2 regions of the Micromonospora sp. CNZ285 genome follow, and region 2 is predicted to be linked to the other one. Evidence: riboswitches for the same ligand, from Rfam matches in the RefSeq annotation. Region 2 holds a riboswitch; the other holds the start of a gene.

Region 1 (7,583 bases), 2.2 Mb from region 2:
GCCGGTCGACGCCGAGGTCACCGCCGTCCTGCTGCACGGCTGGACGCTGGACGGGCGCAGCTGGCACCGTCAGGTCGCCGAGCTGCGGGAACGCTTCGGCGGCCGGGTCCGCCTGGTCACCTACGACGCGCGCGGCCACGGCCGGTCGAGCTGCCTGGCGCTGCGCGACGCCACCCTCGCCCAGCTCGGTGACGACCTGGCGGCGGTGATCGACGAGATCGTCCCGTCCGGCCCGATCGTCCTGGTCGGGCACTCGATGGGCGGGATGACGGTGATGGAGTACGCCCACCGCCACCCCGACCGGTTCGCCGCGCGTACCGCCGGTCTGGTCTTCGTCTCCACCACCGCCGAGGGGCACACGCACACCGCGTACGGCCTCTCCCCCCGGATCACCCGGCTGATCCGGCTGGCCGAGACGACAGGCGCCGGGGTGCTGGCCCGCTGCGGCGGCTGGCGGCCCCCGCACGCGCTGCTGCGCGCGCTGCGCCCGAGCATCCGCTGGATGCTGTTCGGCGACCGCTGCGACCCGGCTGACATCCGGCTGGTCACCTCCGCGGTGGCCCGGGCCACGCTGCGCTCGATCGGCGGTTTCCGCGCCTCGATCGGCGCCCAGCACCGGCTGGAGACGCTCGCCGCGCTCGGCGGGCTGCCGGCCGCCGCGCTGGTCGGGGACCGGGACCGGCTCACGCCGCCGCCCTGCGCCGAGTCGATCGCGGCGGCGCTGCCCACCACGGAGCTGACGGTCTGCCCGGGTGCCGGGCACATGCTGATGATGGAGCGCCCCGACGAGGTGAACGCGGCCCTCGCCGGCGTGCTGGACCGGGTGCTGGCCGAGCGCCCGGCGACCCGCCTCTGAGCGTCTCCGGCTCGCGAGCGGCACTGACGTACGCCACGTGCGCGGCATGCCCCGGCGTGCCGGTTGCCGGCGGCCCGTACCCTCATTCAGCCCGTCGTGCCCTCCGAACACAGGAGCATCCGCGTTGACCGACCAGACCACGCTGGACCGGGAGATCGCCGCCGAGCAGCGCCACCTCGACCGGGTGTACGCCCGGCTGGCCGAACTGCGCCGGTCGGCGGCCGACGCCGAGCGGGAGGGCTACCGGCTGGCCCGGGTCGGCAACTTCGGCGCGCTGGTCGAGCGGGACGCGATGGTCTTCCACGCCGCCCAGCGCCGGCACGTGCTGGACGCCGAGCACGAGGGGCTGGTGTTCGGGCGGCTGGACCTGCGTACCGGGCAGGTGCTGCACGTCGGCCGTCTCGGTGTGCGGGGCGTGGACGCGGAGACGCTGGTGGTGGACTGGCGGGCACCCGCCGCCGCCGCGTTCTACCAGGCCACGCCCGCCGAGCCGCGCGGCGTGGTGCGCCGGCGCACGATCCAGTCCGCGTCGGAGAAGGTCACCCGGATCGAGGACGACCTGCTGGACCCGGAGGCCGCGCCGCCGGACATGGCGGTGGTCGGTGACGGGGCGCTGCTGGCCACGCTGTCCCGGGCCACCGGCCGGGGCATGCGCGACATCGTCGCCACCATCCAGCGCGAGCAGGACGAGGCGATCCGTTCCCCCGGCAACGGCGTCACGATCGTCTCCGGCGGCCCCGGCACCGGGAAGACGGCGGTGGCGCTGCACCGGGCCGCGTACCTGCTCTACTCCGACCGGGCCCGGTACGCCGGCGGCGGCATCCTGGTGGTCGGACCGTCCGGTGTGTTCGTCGAGTACATCGCCTCGGTGCTGCCGTCGCTGGGCGAGGAGACCGCCACGCTGCACTCGCTGGGCTCGCTGTTCCCCGGCCTGTCCGCGTCCCGGACCGACCCGCCGGACGTGGCGGCGGTGAAGGGGTCGCTGCGGATGCGCCGGGTGCTGGAACGCGCGGTACGCGACGCGGTGCCGGACTCCCCCGCCGAGCTGCGCCTGCTCTACCGGGGCGAACTGCTGCGCCTGGAACGTCCCGCGCTGGACGCGATCCGGGACCGGACGCTCGCCCGTGGGGCGCGCCGCAACGAGGTACGCCGGGCGGCGTTCGACGCGGTGCTCGCCGCGCTCTACACGCAGGCCCGCACGCTGCGGGTGGGACGCCTGCCGGAGCAGCCCGCGTTCGAGGACGAGATCATCGAGCGGCCCGAGTTCCGCGAGTTCCTCAAGGCGTGGTGGCCCCGGCTGCACCCGCGGCACGTGCTGGACTGGCTGGCCCGCCCGGACCGGCTGCGCCGCTACGCCGGGGGGATCCTCTCCTCGGCGGAGATCCGGCTGCTCGGCGACGCGTACCGGACGCTGGCGACCGAGGGCCTGACGGTGGCCGACATCGCGCTGCTGGACGAGCTGGACGCGCTGCTCGGCAAGCCGGTGCAGCGGGCCCGGCCCAAGCGCGACCCGTACCAGCTCGCCGGTGGCGTGCGCGAGCTGAGCACGTACGCCGACCGGCAGCGTGCCGCCCGCGCGGCGGCGCGGGAGCGTCCGGACGACTACCGCGACTACGCGCACGTGGTGGTGGACGAGTCGCAGGACGTCTCGCCGATGCAGTGGCGGATGGTCGGCCGGCGCGGGCGGCTGGCGTCCTGGACGGTGGTCGGTGACCCGGCGCAGACCGCCTGGACCGGCGACCCGCAGGAGCTGGACCGGGCCCGTGACCAGGCGCTCGGCCGGCGAAAGCGGCACCGCTACGAGCTGACCACCAACTACCGCAACTCGGCGGAGATCTTCGCGGTGGCGGCGGCGGAGATCCGCCGGCTCTACCCGGACCTGCCGCTGCCCGACGCGGTGCGGTCCACCGGCGTGCCGCCGATCGAGCGCACGGTGCCCGCCGCCGACCTGCCGGCGGCCACCGTCGAGGCGGCCGAGGCGCTGCTCGCGCAGGTGGAGGGCACCGTCGGCGTGATCACGCCGGTGCCGCGCCGGGACGAGGTGGCGGGCTGGCTGGGCGGGCTCGGCGCGGGCCGCCTCCAGGTGGTGACCAGCCTCCAGGCCAAGGGCATGGAGTACGACGGCGTGGTGCTGGTGGCGCCGAGCGAGATCCGGGCCGACCCGGGATCGGGTGTGCGCACGCTCTACGTGGCGCTGTCCCGGGCGACCCAGCGCCTCACCACGCTCGACCCGGTGGGGTGACCGGCCCCGCCGTCACCCACAGTTCAGTTGCATACATAGCGATGTGAACATACATTGGGCCTGGCCGGTACGGGGCAGGAAGGGTGTTGGCGTGGGCGCAGGTCATGACCACAGCGGCGCGGTGACCAACGCGGCGCACCGCCACCGGGGCCGCCTCTGGGCCGCCTTCGCGCTGCTCGCCGCCCTGATGGTGGTCGAGGCGGTGGCCGCGTTCACGACCGGGTCGCTGGCACTGCTCTCCGACGCCGGGCACATGTTCACCGACGTCCTCGGCATCGGCATGGCGCTGGCCGCGATCACCGCCACCCGCCGCGCCGGCACCGACCCGCAGCGCACGTTCGGGCTCTACCGGCTGGAGGTGCTCGCCGCCCTCGCCAATGCCGTACTGCTCGGTGCCGTCGCGATCTACGTCCTGGTCGAGGCGGTACGCCGGTTCGGCGAGCCGCCGGAGGTGCTGGCCGGCCCGATGCTCGTGGTGGCGGTGCTCGGCCTGCTCGCCAACATCGTCGCGTTCGCGCTGCTGCGCGCCGGGTCGAAGGAGAGCATCAACCTGCGCGGGGCGTACCTGGAGGTGCTCGGCGACCTGCTGGGCTCGCTCGGCGTGATCGCCGCCGCGCTGGTCATCGCGGTGACCGACTGGTGGTGGGCGGACCCGCTGGTCGCCGTCGGGATCGGCCTGTTCATCCTGCCGCGCACCTGGCGGCTCGGCCGGGCCGCGCTGCGCATCCTGGTGCAGGCCGCGCCGGAGCACCTCCAGGTCACCGCCGTGCACGACCGGCTGGCCGCCGTACCGGGCGTGGCCGAGGTGCACGACCTGCACGTCTGGACGCTCACCTCGGGCATGGAGGTGGCCTCGGCGCACCTGACCACCGACCCGGGTGTGGACCCGGCCGGGGTGCTGGCCGCCGCGCGGGCCGCCCTGCACGAGGACTTCTCCATCGATCACGCCACGTTGCAGGTCGAACCCGGAGCGTCGGCCGGAGTGTGCGGACAGACCGAGTGGTGATTAGGACACACTTAAATCACTGTGGCTAATGTAGTCTTATGCCGGTTTTGCCCCGCCTAGTGGCGCTGCTCGACGGAGCCGCGCCCGGGCAGCGCCGGTAGTCTCGGTCGCGGCCGCACCCGCGGACGCCACCCGGCCCCGGTGGGGCGGCCGTCGCCTAATCGTCCGCAGGGACGAGCCGGGGAACCACGTACGTGGGGTGCATCCGCGTCAGCGGTAGGGATCTTCCGTCCCGAACCCGTCAGCTAACCCGGTCGGCGTTGACGGAAGGACGTGTGAATGCCCCCAGTGGCACCTGTACGACGGACGGCCGCCCGGTTGGCGGCCCTGCTCGTCGCGACGCTGACCCTCGGCGTCGCGACCGTTCCGGTCTCCCCCGCCTCCGCGGCGCCGGTGACCGGCCTGCTCGCCGCCGCGCCCGGCGGCGACGACGAGGGCGGCACGCCGGAACTGCGCGCCCAGCTCGACGCGGCCAGCAAGGGCTGGCTGGAGGCGAAGGCCGCGCTGAACCGGTCGGTGACCCGCCAGAAACAGCTCAACGACCAGCTCAAGACGGTCGGCGCCGAGCTTGCCGTCCGCGACGCCAAGGTCGGCGAGATCGCCGCGGTGGCGTACCGCAACGGCCGCCTGGGCACCGCCGGGGCGCTGCTCGGCAGCAGCAGCCCGGAGGGCTTCATGGACCGGGCCGCCGCGCTGGAGCAGGTCGCCGCGCACGAGGACCGTACGCTGCGCGACCTGATCGCCACCCGCGATGAGGCCACCCGCACCCGCGCCCAGCTCGACGGGGAGATCCGCGAGCAGCGCAAGCAGGTGACGGTGATGGCCAAGCGCAAGGAGCAGGCCGAGCGCGCCCTTGAGGTGGCGAACGACCGGGCCTCGCGCAGCAGCAGCGGCGGTGGCAGCGTCCAGGGCACCTCCAGCAAGAACGCGAAGCCGGCGCCGCGCAACTCGGACGGCTCCTGGCCGTCGGAGTCGTGCAGCGTCAACGACCCCACCCCGGCGGACGGCTGCATCACGCCGCGCACGCTGCACGCGCTGCAACAGGCCAAGGCGGCCGGCTTCACCAGGTACGTCTCGTGCCACCGGCCGAGCGGCTCGGGTGAGCATCCGAAGGGGCGGGCCTGCGACTTCGCCGCGCAGAAGGACGGCTTCGGCGGCGTCGCCTCCGGCGGTGACCGGACGTACGGCAACAACCTGGCCGCGTACTTCGTGCGCAACGCCGACCCGCTCGCCGTGCTCTACGTGATCTGGTTCAAGCAGATCTGGCTGCCCAGCAGCGGGTGGAAGTCGTACAGCGGCGGCAACGGCGACCCGTCCAGCGACCACACCAACCACGTGCACCTGTCGGTGTACTGAGCCACGCCTGAGAGGGTCGGCCGGATCAGGCCGGTCGGCCCTCCAGGGTCGCGCCGAGACGCGCCGCCAGGCCCAGGTGAGCAGCCCGGGCCTGGCGGAACGCGTACCCGAACAGCGGTGCCGGCGCGGTGAGCGTGATCTCCACGTCGATGCGTACCGTGCCGTCCGGCTCGTCGCGCAGGCGGGTGTGGTTGCGGACGGTCGTCGCGGGTTGCTGCCGCGCCACTGTGACGACCTCGTCCTCGCTGGCGACGAGCACGTCCGCCTGGTACGTGACCGGGAAGTGCAGCGGGCCGAGTTGCAGCCGGTCCGTGATCGCGTAGCTGGCCAGCGCGCCCGGCCGGGCCGGCAGCTTCCGGACCCGGACGATCAGCGGATGCAGCTCGCCCTGGCGACTCAGGTCACCCAGCAGGGCCACCGCTTCGGCCCGGGTGCACCGGGCCTGCACGGTGTAGCTGAAGCTGTCGCTGCTCTGCAAGCGGGCCCCCTCGCCGTCGTGCGTCGCGACGATCGTCCCGTACCGACGCCGGACTGGCAACGGGTAGAAGGTCCCCTGGCCGCAGGGGGTGTGAACGGCGCTCAAGCGCCGGGCAGCACCTCGGGGGTGTCGTCGGCGAACCACGGCTCGGGCGCGCCGAACAGGCCGAGCAGGCCGGTCACCCAGAGCTGCCGGTGCACGAACCGGCTCGGCTCGATGACCACGAGCTTGACGCCGCTGACCTCGCAGGTCTGGAAGCCCGCGACCATGGCGCTGATGCCGACCGAGTCGATGAACGTGACAAGCCGCATGTTCAGCTCGATCCGGGACGGACGGCCCTTCGCGAGCACCTCGGCGATCGCTTCCCGCACCTCGTACGCGGTGTCGACGTCGATCTCCCCACGGGGCGCGATCTGGACGACACCACCCGGCCGCACCGACTTCACGATCGACAGGCTCACGCGAGCACCTCCACTCGCCCATGACGGGCGCCTCATCAGTACGCGGGCCGCGACCGAGAGTATTCCTCCAACGGCCCGGTCGCCACCCCCCGGGATGAGCAATTCGCGAACTGGGCACACCTGGACGTACCCAATCCGAACCTCCGGGTTCCAGTTTCCCCTGTATGGCGGGTCGCGGCCAACCGTGCGACCGGGCGGGCCCGCCGATCCGCCGACCAGGGTAGCGGGCGCACGCACGTCCCGTCGGCACCGGTCCCGGCGCGTTCGGGTGGTTCGTCCCGTTCGCTGCTCGCAGGCCGGGAACCACCGCGTGGTTTGCCGCGGGCGCCGGTGGGGCACTGCCCGAGACAGTGAACCCGCCGGATGGACACCGGAGTCCGAAGTGGCCGCCGGCCTTCGGCACCCGAGGAGGTAGAACGATGTTCGGATCCAACCTGCTGGACCGCCGGGGCAAGGCCGAGCGGGTCGCCGACCAGGCGTGGCAGAACCTGCTCTCCGCCGTCGGTTCCGCCGGCGACAGCGTGCGCGACGCCACCCGGACCGCCCGCCGCAGCTCCTCCGGCCTGGCCGACGACGCCACCGACCTGGTCGGCTCCGCCGCCGACGAGGCACGCCGCCGGGCGTCCCTCGCCTTCGACGCGCTCGCCGGCCGCCGGCCCGCCCTGCCCTGGACGCTGCTGATCGCGGCGGCGCTCACCGGCGCGGCGATCGGCTGGGCCGCCGGCACCGCGGCGCGCGCCGCGGGCAGCCGGGACCGCGCCGCGGACGAGATCGAGTTCGTGGACGTGGACCGGCCGAACTCGCCGGCCGGCCTGGACGGCTGACCCGCCCGTACGACACGACGACGGCCGCTCCCGGGACCTCCCGGGGGCGGCCGTCCTGCTGCCTCACCCGCAGCGGGTGAGGGCCGTTCACCCGGGGCGGACGCAGGATCGCGGGTGCGGGACCACGTGCCCGCGCCGCGACCGACGGGAGGGAGAGCCGGATGACCACCGACACGATCACCCGTACCGACCGGGACATCCAGTCCGCCGTGCTCGACGAGCTGACCTGGGAACCGCGGGTCGGCGCGGACGAGATCGGGGTGACTGTCACCGAGGGCGTGGTGACGCTCACCGGCCGGGTCGACAGCTACGCCAAGAAGTGGGCCGCCGAACGGGCCGCGCACCGGGTCGCCCGGGTCC
Region 2 (7,583 bases):
ACCCGGTGGTGTGTGTGCGTCGCGTACTCAGCTCTTGAAGGCGTCCTTGATCTTCTCGCCGGCCTGCTTGAGCTTGGCGCCCGCCTGGTCGTTGCGGCCCTCGGCCTCGAGGCGCTCGTTGTCGGTCGCCCGGCCGACGCCCTCCTTGACCTTGCCCGCGGTGTCCTGGGAAGCGTTGTCGATCTTGTCGTCCAGACCCATGATGACCTCCACTGATGCGGTTGCCTGACGACAACTGGTTACCCCGTCGGTTGTCGGCTCAATCCCCTCACCCGATCGGGCGGAAGCTCCGCAGCCGCAGGCTGTTGCCCACCACGAACACCGACGAGAACGCCATCGCCGCTCCGGCGAGCATCGGGTTGAGCAGTCCGGCCGCCGCCAGCGGCAGCGCCGCGACGTTGTAGGCGAACGCCCAGAACAGGTTGCCCTTGATGATCGCCAGCGTCCGCCGGGAGAGCCGGATGGCGTCCGCGGCGGCCATCAGGTCGCCCCGGACCAGCGTCAGGTCGGCCGCCTCGATGGCCGCGTCGGTGCCGGTGCCCATGGCCAGCCCGAGGTCGGCGCGGGCCAGCGCGGCGGCGTCGTTCACCCCGTCGCCGACCATGGCGACCACCCGGCCCTCGCGCTGGAGCCGCTCGACCACGTCGACCTTGTCGGCGGGCAGCACCTCCGCGATCACCTCGTCGATGCCGACCTCGGCCGCCACCGCCTTCGCCACTGTGGTGTTGTCGCCGGTGAGCAGCACCGGCTTCAGGCCCAGCTCACGCAGCCGCGCGACGGCCGCCCGGCTGGTCGGCTTCACCGCGTCGGCCACCGCGAGCACGCCCCGGGCGCGCCCGCCCCAGCCGGCCAGGATCGCCGTCCGCCCGGCGGCCTCCGCGCCGGTCGCGGCCCGCACGACCTCCTCGGGTACGTCGAGACCCCGCTCCCGCAGCAGCCGGGCCCGGCCGACCACCACGGTCCGGCCGTCGACGGTGCCGGTCACGCCCAGCCCCTCGGCGTTGGCGAACTCGCCGACCGGCGGCAGCGGTCCGGCCTCGGCCGCGGCCTCGGCGACGGCCCGCGCGATCGGGTGCTCGGAGGCGGCCTCCAGCGCGCCGGCCACCCGGAGCAGTTCGTCGGCGTCCTCGCCGTCGGCGGGCAGCACCTCGGCCAGCGCCATCCGGCCGGTGGTGACGGTGCCGGTCTTGTCCAGCACCACGGTGTCGACCCGGCGGGTGGACTCCAGCACCTCCGGCCCCTTGATCAGCACGCCGAGCTGCGCGCCTCGCCCGGTGCCGACGAGCAGCGCGGTCGGGGTGGCCAGGCCGAGCGCGCACGGGCAGGCGATGATCAGGACGGCCACCGCGGCGGTGAACGCGGCGGTCGGCCCGGAGCCGGTGCCGAGCCACCAGCCGAGCGTGCCGGCGGCCAGCGCGATCACGATCGGCACGAAGACGCCGGAGATCCGGTCGGCGAGCCGCTGCACCGCCGCCTTGCCGGTCTGTGCCTGCTCCACGAGTCGCGCCATCTGGGCGAGCTGGGTGTCCCCGCCGACCCGGGTGGCGCGGACCACCAGCCGGCCGCCGGCGTTTACCGTGGCGCCGACCACCGCGTCGCCCTGGCCCACCTCGACCGGCACCGACTCGCCGGTCAGCATGCTGGCGTCGACCGCGGACGTGCCCTCCTCGACCACACCGTCGGTGGCGATCTTCTCGCCGGGCCGGACCACGAACCGGTCGCCGACCGCGAGCCGGCCGACCGGGATGCGGGTCTCCTGCCCGTCGCGCAGCACCGCCACGTCCTTGGCGCCGAGTTCGAGCAGGGCGCGCAGCGCCGACCCGGCGGTGCGCTTGGAGCGCGCCTCGAAGTACCGCCCGGCCAGGATGAACACGGTCACCCCGGCGGCGGCCTCCAGGTAGATGTTGCCGGCGCCGTCGCCGCGGGTGATGTCGAGGCTGAACGGGTGCTTCATCCCGGGCATGCCGGCGTCGCCGAGGAACAGCGCCCAGAGCGACCAGCCGAACGCGGCCAGCGTGCCGAGCGACACGAGCGTGTCCATGGTCGCCGCGCCGTGCCGCAGGTTGATCAGCGCGGCGCGGTGGAACGGCAGCCCGCCCCAGACCACCACCGGGGCGGCCAGGGTGAGCGAGGCCCACTGCCAGTAGTCGAACTGCCAGGCCGGAACCATGGCGAGCACGATCACCGGCAGGGTGAGCACGGCGGAGACCCAGAGCCGGGTACGCGCGGTGCGCAGCTCGTCCACCGGCTCCCCGGCCGCTGCCGCCTCCGCCTGCTCGGGCGGCGGCGGAACCACTGCGGTGTAGCCGGTCTTCTCGACGGTGGCGATCAGGTCGGCCGGCGCGATGTCGTCGGCGTACCGGACGGTGGCCTTCTCGGTGGCGTAGTTCACCGTCGCCTCGACGCCGTCCATCCGGTTGAGCTTCTTCTCGATCCGGGCGGCGCAGGACGCGCAGGTCATCCCGCCGATCGCCAGTTCGATCAGGTTCGGCGCGGTGGGCAGCGCCTTTCCCGTGGCAGTCATCGCGGCACCTCCGGCGCTCAACTGTGCCCGTGCCCCGGGGTGCCGTGTCCGGCGTCCGGGGTCGGTGCGGTGGTGGATGCCGGCGCGGCGGGCGGCGGCGCGGTCCGGTCGCCGGCGAGGACGGTGAACTCGGCGGTGTGCACCGCGTCGCCGTGCCGGAAGTCCAGGTAGAGACGGTACGCCCCGGCCGAGGGCACCTCGGCGGCGAACGTGATCGCTGGACCGGCAGGTGTGCGCCCGTCGCCGGGCGTGCCCTCCGGGTGCACGTGCAGGTACGCCAGGTCGCCCTGCCGCAGCGCCACCAGGTGCCCGTACGCGCCGAGGTAGGGCGCAAGGTCGGTGACCGGCCGCCCGTCGCGGCTGACGGAGAGCGTGAGCCGGCTGGTCCGGCCCGGCTCCGGCGTGCCGGTCAGGGTGACCGTGTAGCCGTCGACGGTGGTGCTGGTCGCCGGCGCCGGCAGCGGCCGGGCGGTCAGTTCGCCGGGGACCGTGACGTCCAGGCCGAGCGTCAGCGGCTCGCCGCCTTCGGGGGTGAAGTCGGCGAACGCCCGCCAGACGCCGGGGCCGCCGAGCGGTGAGGCGACCCGCCAGGTGCCGTCGCCGGCCATCTCCGGGTGGACGTGCCGGAACCCGGACAGGTCCCGGCGGGCGACGATCAGGTGCATGCGCTTGTCGTGGGCCACCTCGAAGCGGGTGACCGGCGTGCCGTCCGGGCCGGTGATCCGGAAGGCGAACTGCCCGGCCGGGGCGTCGGCGGGCTGGAACGTGTAGCCGCGCTCGGAGACGAGCAGCCCGCCGGGTAGGTGCGCGGAGGCGCCGCCCGCCTGGCTCTCGTCACCGTGGCCGGTGTCGCCGGCCCCGTGGTCGCTGTCGCTGTCGTCGTGTCGGGTCTCGGCGGCCGGGGCGACGGGATCGGCCAGGTTGCCGATCCCGTACGCCGCTCCGAACACCGCCACGAGGCCGAGCGCGAAGCCGCTGAGCTTCGTCGCCGTGTTCATGGTGTCTCCTCGGTTGTCGCGGGTCCGCCGGACCCGTCACGCACCGACGAGGTCGTAACCGGCCTCGTCGACCGCCGCGCGGACCGCGTCCACGTCCAGCGGGTTCTGACTGGTGACGGTGACCCGGCCGCCGGCCAGGTCGACCTGGACGTCGGTGACGCCCGGAAGTGCGCTCAGCTCGGTGCTCACCGAGTTGACGCAGTGCCCGCAGGTCATGCCGTTCACCTGGTAGGTGGTCTCCATCTCGCCCTCCGATCTGATACCCCCCTGGGGTACGTTCGGAACGTTAGCATACCCCCGAGGGGTACGCTATCCTCGGTTTCATGACCGCGCCGTCCAGCCCGACCCGGGGCTACACCGCCAGCAAGGACCAACTCCTCGCCCGGCTCCGCCGGATCGAGGGCCAGGTCCGTGGCATCGAGAAGATGGTCGAGGACGACCGTTACTGCATCGACGTGCTGACCCAGATCTCGGCCATCCAGGCGGCGCTGGACAAGGTCGGCCTGGGCCTGCTCGACGGCCACGCCCGGCACTGCATGCACGAGGGCGCCGCCGAGGGCCGGGCCGACGAGATGGCGACCGAGATGATGGCCGCCGTCGGCCGCCTGATGAAGCGCGGCTGAGCAGGGACCTCCGACCCCTCCGACCAGGGCACATCGACCCGTGCCGACGCGACCGGGCGGACGTACCGTCGAAGTGGCGGGCAGGCCGGTCCGGCGGACCCGCGGTGACGGACGGAGGGCGGCCCGATGATGTGGCAGAGCCCGATGATGGGCTGGATGTGGATCTGGTCCCTGCTGGTGCTCGCCGTGCTGGCGGGGCTCGTCTGGGCGGCCGTGCGATGGACCGGCCCGCAGTACCTGGGCCCGACGACGGCCCGGCGCATCCTGGACGAGCGGTACGCCCGCGGTGAGATCGACGAGGACGAGTACCGGCGGCGCCGGGCCGGCCTGGCCTGACCGCGCGGGGCGCGCGTCACCGGCCACGGTGTGCGGGAGCGGCCGGCCGGGCTGCCTACCATGGCCGGGCGACGACCCGGACGTGGTCGACACGTCCGCGCCGGCCGGGTGACCAGACCGGTCCGGCGGACCAGGCGTCGCCGCGACCGTTGGGAGAGACGTCATGGGTGCCGACCACACCCGCCCCGCACCCGCCGCGCCGCCGGGCGTACGGCGGCTGCTCGTCGCCGTGGTGGTGCCGCTGTTCGCGCTCACCGTGATCGCGGCGCTGGTGCTCTGGCCCGGGCAGGACCGGGAGCCGGTCGGCGGCGCTGACGTCCCCCGCTACCACGGCACGGTGACCCGGGTGGTCACCGAGCCCTGCCCACCGACGCCCGAGGCCCCGGAGGGCGGGGGTGGCCCCTGCGGCACCGTGACCGTCACCGCCGAGCAGGGCCCGGACGCGGGCCGGCAGGTCGAGACGCCGATCCCGGCCGGGCCGGGCGCGCCCCGGGTCGCGGTCGGCGACGAGGTCGTCCTGGTCGAGCTGACCGACCCGGCCGACCCGGCGGTGAAGTCCTACAACATCGCCGAACACCAGCGCGGTACGCCGCTGATCTGGCTGATGGTGCTGTTCGCCGCCGCGATCGTGGCGTTCGGCCGGTGGCGCGGGCTCGCCGCGCTCGGCGGACTGGTGGCCAGCTTCGCCATCCTCCTGGGCTTCGTGCTGCCGGGCATCGGCGCCGGCCAGCCGCCGCTGCTCGTGGCGATCGTGGGCGCCGCGTTGATCATGTTCGTGGTGCTCTACCTGACCCACGGGATCACCGCGCAGACGTCGGTCGCGGTGCTCGGCACGCTCGGCAGCCTGGTGGTCACCGGCGTGCTCGGCCTACTCGCCACGTCCGCCACCCACCTGACCGGCTTCGGCAGCGAGGACGCCACCACGCTGTCCATGTTCCAGGGCGACGTGGACCTGCACGGCCTGCTGCTGGCCGGCATCATCATCGGCTCGCTGGGCGTGCTGGACGACGTCACAGTCACCCAGGCGGCCACCGTCACCGAACTGGCGCACGCCAACCCCGGACTGTCCCGGCGGCAGCTCTACCGGGCGGCGACCCGGGTCGGCCGGGCCCACATCGCGTCCACCGTCAACACCATCGTGCTGGCGTACGCGGGCGCCTCGCTGCCGCTGCTGCTCCTGCTGGTCGCCGACTCCCGCCCGGTGAGCGAGATCCTCACCAGTGAGTTCCTCGCCCAGGAGATCGTCCGCAGCGCGGTGGCGACACTCGGCCTGATCGCCGCCGTACCGCTGACGACCGGACTGGCCGCGATCGTGACCACCGCCGGGCGGCGCTCGCCCGGCGCGGAGCCGGCGCCCGCCGCGCCCCCGCCGCCGGCCGAACGGGACGACGCGCTGGAGGCCCTCGGCGGCGGAAGGAGTACGGAGGCCGCATGGTGACACTCCGCAGCGTGACCATCGAATTCAAACGCGACGCTGGTCACGGTGTGCCACGGCGAAATCTCGCTATTGGTCGGCTTCCGGACGTAGATCCTCACGAGTGCTGTCAGGTAACCTCGCTGCCGGTCACCGCCGAAGGCGCGCACCGGCGCCAGCGGTGCCGCCGCCCAATCGCTCACGGGCGAACCGGGGAACCAGGTACATGGGGTGAATCCGCGACAGCGGTAGGGGCCACTTCCGTCCCGAACCCGTCAGCTAACCCGGTCGGCGGCCGACGGAAGGGAACACTGTGACGGCACCCCTGCGCCGCTGGCTGACACCCGTGGTGGCCGTGCTGGCCTCGCTGGCAGTGCTGGCCGGCCCGAACCCGGCGACCGCGGCCCCCGCTGCGGCGGCCCCCGGCAGCCCCTCGGGCCACGAGGAGGACGGCGAACCTCCGCTCATCACCGAGGCGATCGACTCCGCCAACCGGGCCTTCCTCCAGGCCAAGGCGAAGCTCGCCAAGTCCCAGGACCGCCAGCGGCGGCTGGCGGCCGAGGTGAAGACGGCACAGGCCGAACTCGACGCGCTCAGCCCGCAGGTCAACCAGCTCGCCGCCCAGTCCTACCGGACCGGCCGGATGGGCGCGATGGCCATGCTGCTGGAGAGCAACTCCCCCGACTCGTTCGTCCGCCGGGTCAACGCCCTGGACGAGCTGAACCTCCTCAACGCGCAGCGCCTGGCCGCCATCAACGCGGTCAAGACCCGCGCCGAGCAGGCCAAGATCGCGCTCGACGCCGAGGTGCGCGAGCAGGAGAAGCAGAAGAACGCGATGGAGCGCGAGAAGGTGCAGGCCGAGCGCGCGCTGAAGCTCGTCGGCGGTCTCGGCTTCACCGGCGGCCTGGTCTCCGCCACCTCACCGGTCGCCAAGATCGCCCCCGGCCGCACCGCCGACGGCGGGTGGAAGGCCGAGTCGTGCAGCGAGGACGACCCGACCACCTCGGGCTGCGTCACGCCGCGCACGCTGCACGCGTACAAGGAGGTCCGGCGCGCCGGCTTCAAGCGCTTCGTGGGCTGTTACCGGCCCGGCGGGCCGTGGGAGCACCCCAAGGGCAAGGCGTGCGACTGGTCGCTCCAGAACAGCGGCTTCGCGCCCTGGCACAACAACGACACCCGCCGGTACGGCAACGAGGTGGCCGCGTTCCTCATCCGCAACGCCGACCGGCTGGGCATCTACTACGTCATCTGGAACCGGCAGATCTGGTTCCCGGCCACCGGCTGGAGTTCGTACAGCGGACCGTCGAACCACACCGACCACGTCCACATGTCGCTGCTCTGACCCGGACACCACGAAAAGGGGCCGCCCTCGGGCGGCCCCTTTTCTCGTCCGTACGGTTCAGCTCGCCAGCGCCGGGTCGGCGGGCGCGGCCGGGGCGGGCAGCGGGGCCGGGGCCTGCGCCACGGTCCGCACCTCGCCACCGGCGAGCCGGTACGACATGCCCACCACCGTGCACCGCCCGGCGGCCACCCGCTCGGCCAGCACGGCGGACCGGGCCAGCAGCGTCTCCACCGTCTGCGCGATGTGGACGTCGATGATGCCGTCGAGGTCCTCGACGCCCTGGCGGGCGGCGCGCAGCAGGCTCGGCGAGACCGCGTCCACCACCGCGCCCAGGTGCCCGGCCGGG

Evidence for each region. A riboswitch is a leader RNA that binds a small molecule or an ion and turns the genes downstream of it on or off. The one in region 2 is predicted to bind cyclic di-AMP.
Region 1: another riboswitch for cyclic di-AMP. It lies ahead of CLT75_RS16715 (VldE C-terminal domain-containing protein); the one in region 2 lies ahead of CLT75_RS27025 (VldE C-terminal domain-containing protein).

Annotation. Positions count from the first base shown of each region.
Region 1 covers NZ_SPQD01000001.1:3,713,823-3,721,405, forward strand. Annotated here, with positions in the region: gene CLT75_RS16700 (alpha/beta fold hydrolase) at 1-856, shown strand, start outside; gene CLT75_RS16705 (AAA family ATPase) at 981-3,098, shown strand; gene CLT75_RS16710 (cation diffusion facilitator family transporter) at 3,190-4,104, shown strand; cyclic di-AMP (ydaO/yuaA leader) riboswitch at 4,249-4,379, shown strand; gene CLT75_RS16715 (VldE C-terminal domain-containing protein) at 4,384-5,460, shown strand; gene CLT75_RS16720 (SRPBCC family protein) at 5,486-5,938, opposite strand; gene CLT75_RS16725 (STAS domain-containing protein) at 6,040-6,399, opposite strand; gene CLT75_RS16730 (hypothetical protein) at 6,819-7,223, shown strand; gene CLT75_RS16735 (BON domain-containing protein) at 7,385-7,583, shown strand, end outside.
Region 2 covers NZ_SPQD01000001.1:5,872,147-5,879,729, reverse strand. Annotated here, with positions in the region: gene CLT75_RS27060 (CsbD family protein) at 28-201, opposite strand; gene CLT75_RS27055 (heavy metal translocating P-type ATPase) at 269-2,524, opposite strand; gene CLT75_RS27050 (hypothetical protein) at 2,542-3,522, opposite strand; gene CLT75_RS27045 (heavy-metal-associated domain-containing protein) at 3,559-3,765, opposite strand; gene CLT75_RS27040 (metal-sensitive transcriptional regulator) at 3,846-4,145, shown strand; gene CLT75_RS27035 (SHOCT domain-containing protein) at 4,272-4,481, shown strand; gene CLT75_RS27030 (YibE/F family protein) at 4,645-5,919, shown strand; cyclic di-AMP (ydaO/yuaA leader) riboswitch at 6,074-6,204, shown strand; gene CLT75_RS27025 (VldE C-terminal domain-containing protein) at 6,209-7,237, shown strand; gene CLT75_RS27020 (carbonic anhydrase) at 7,295-7,583, opposite strand, start outside.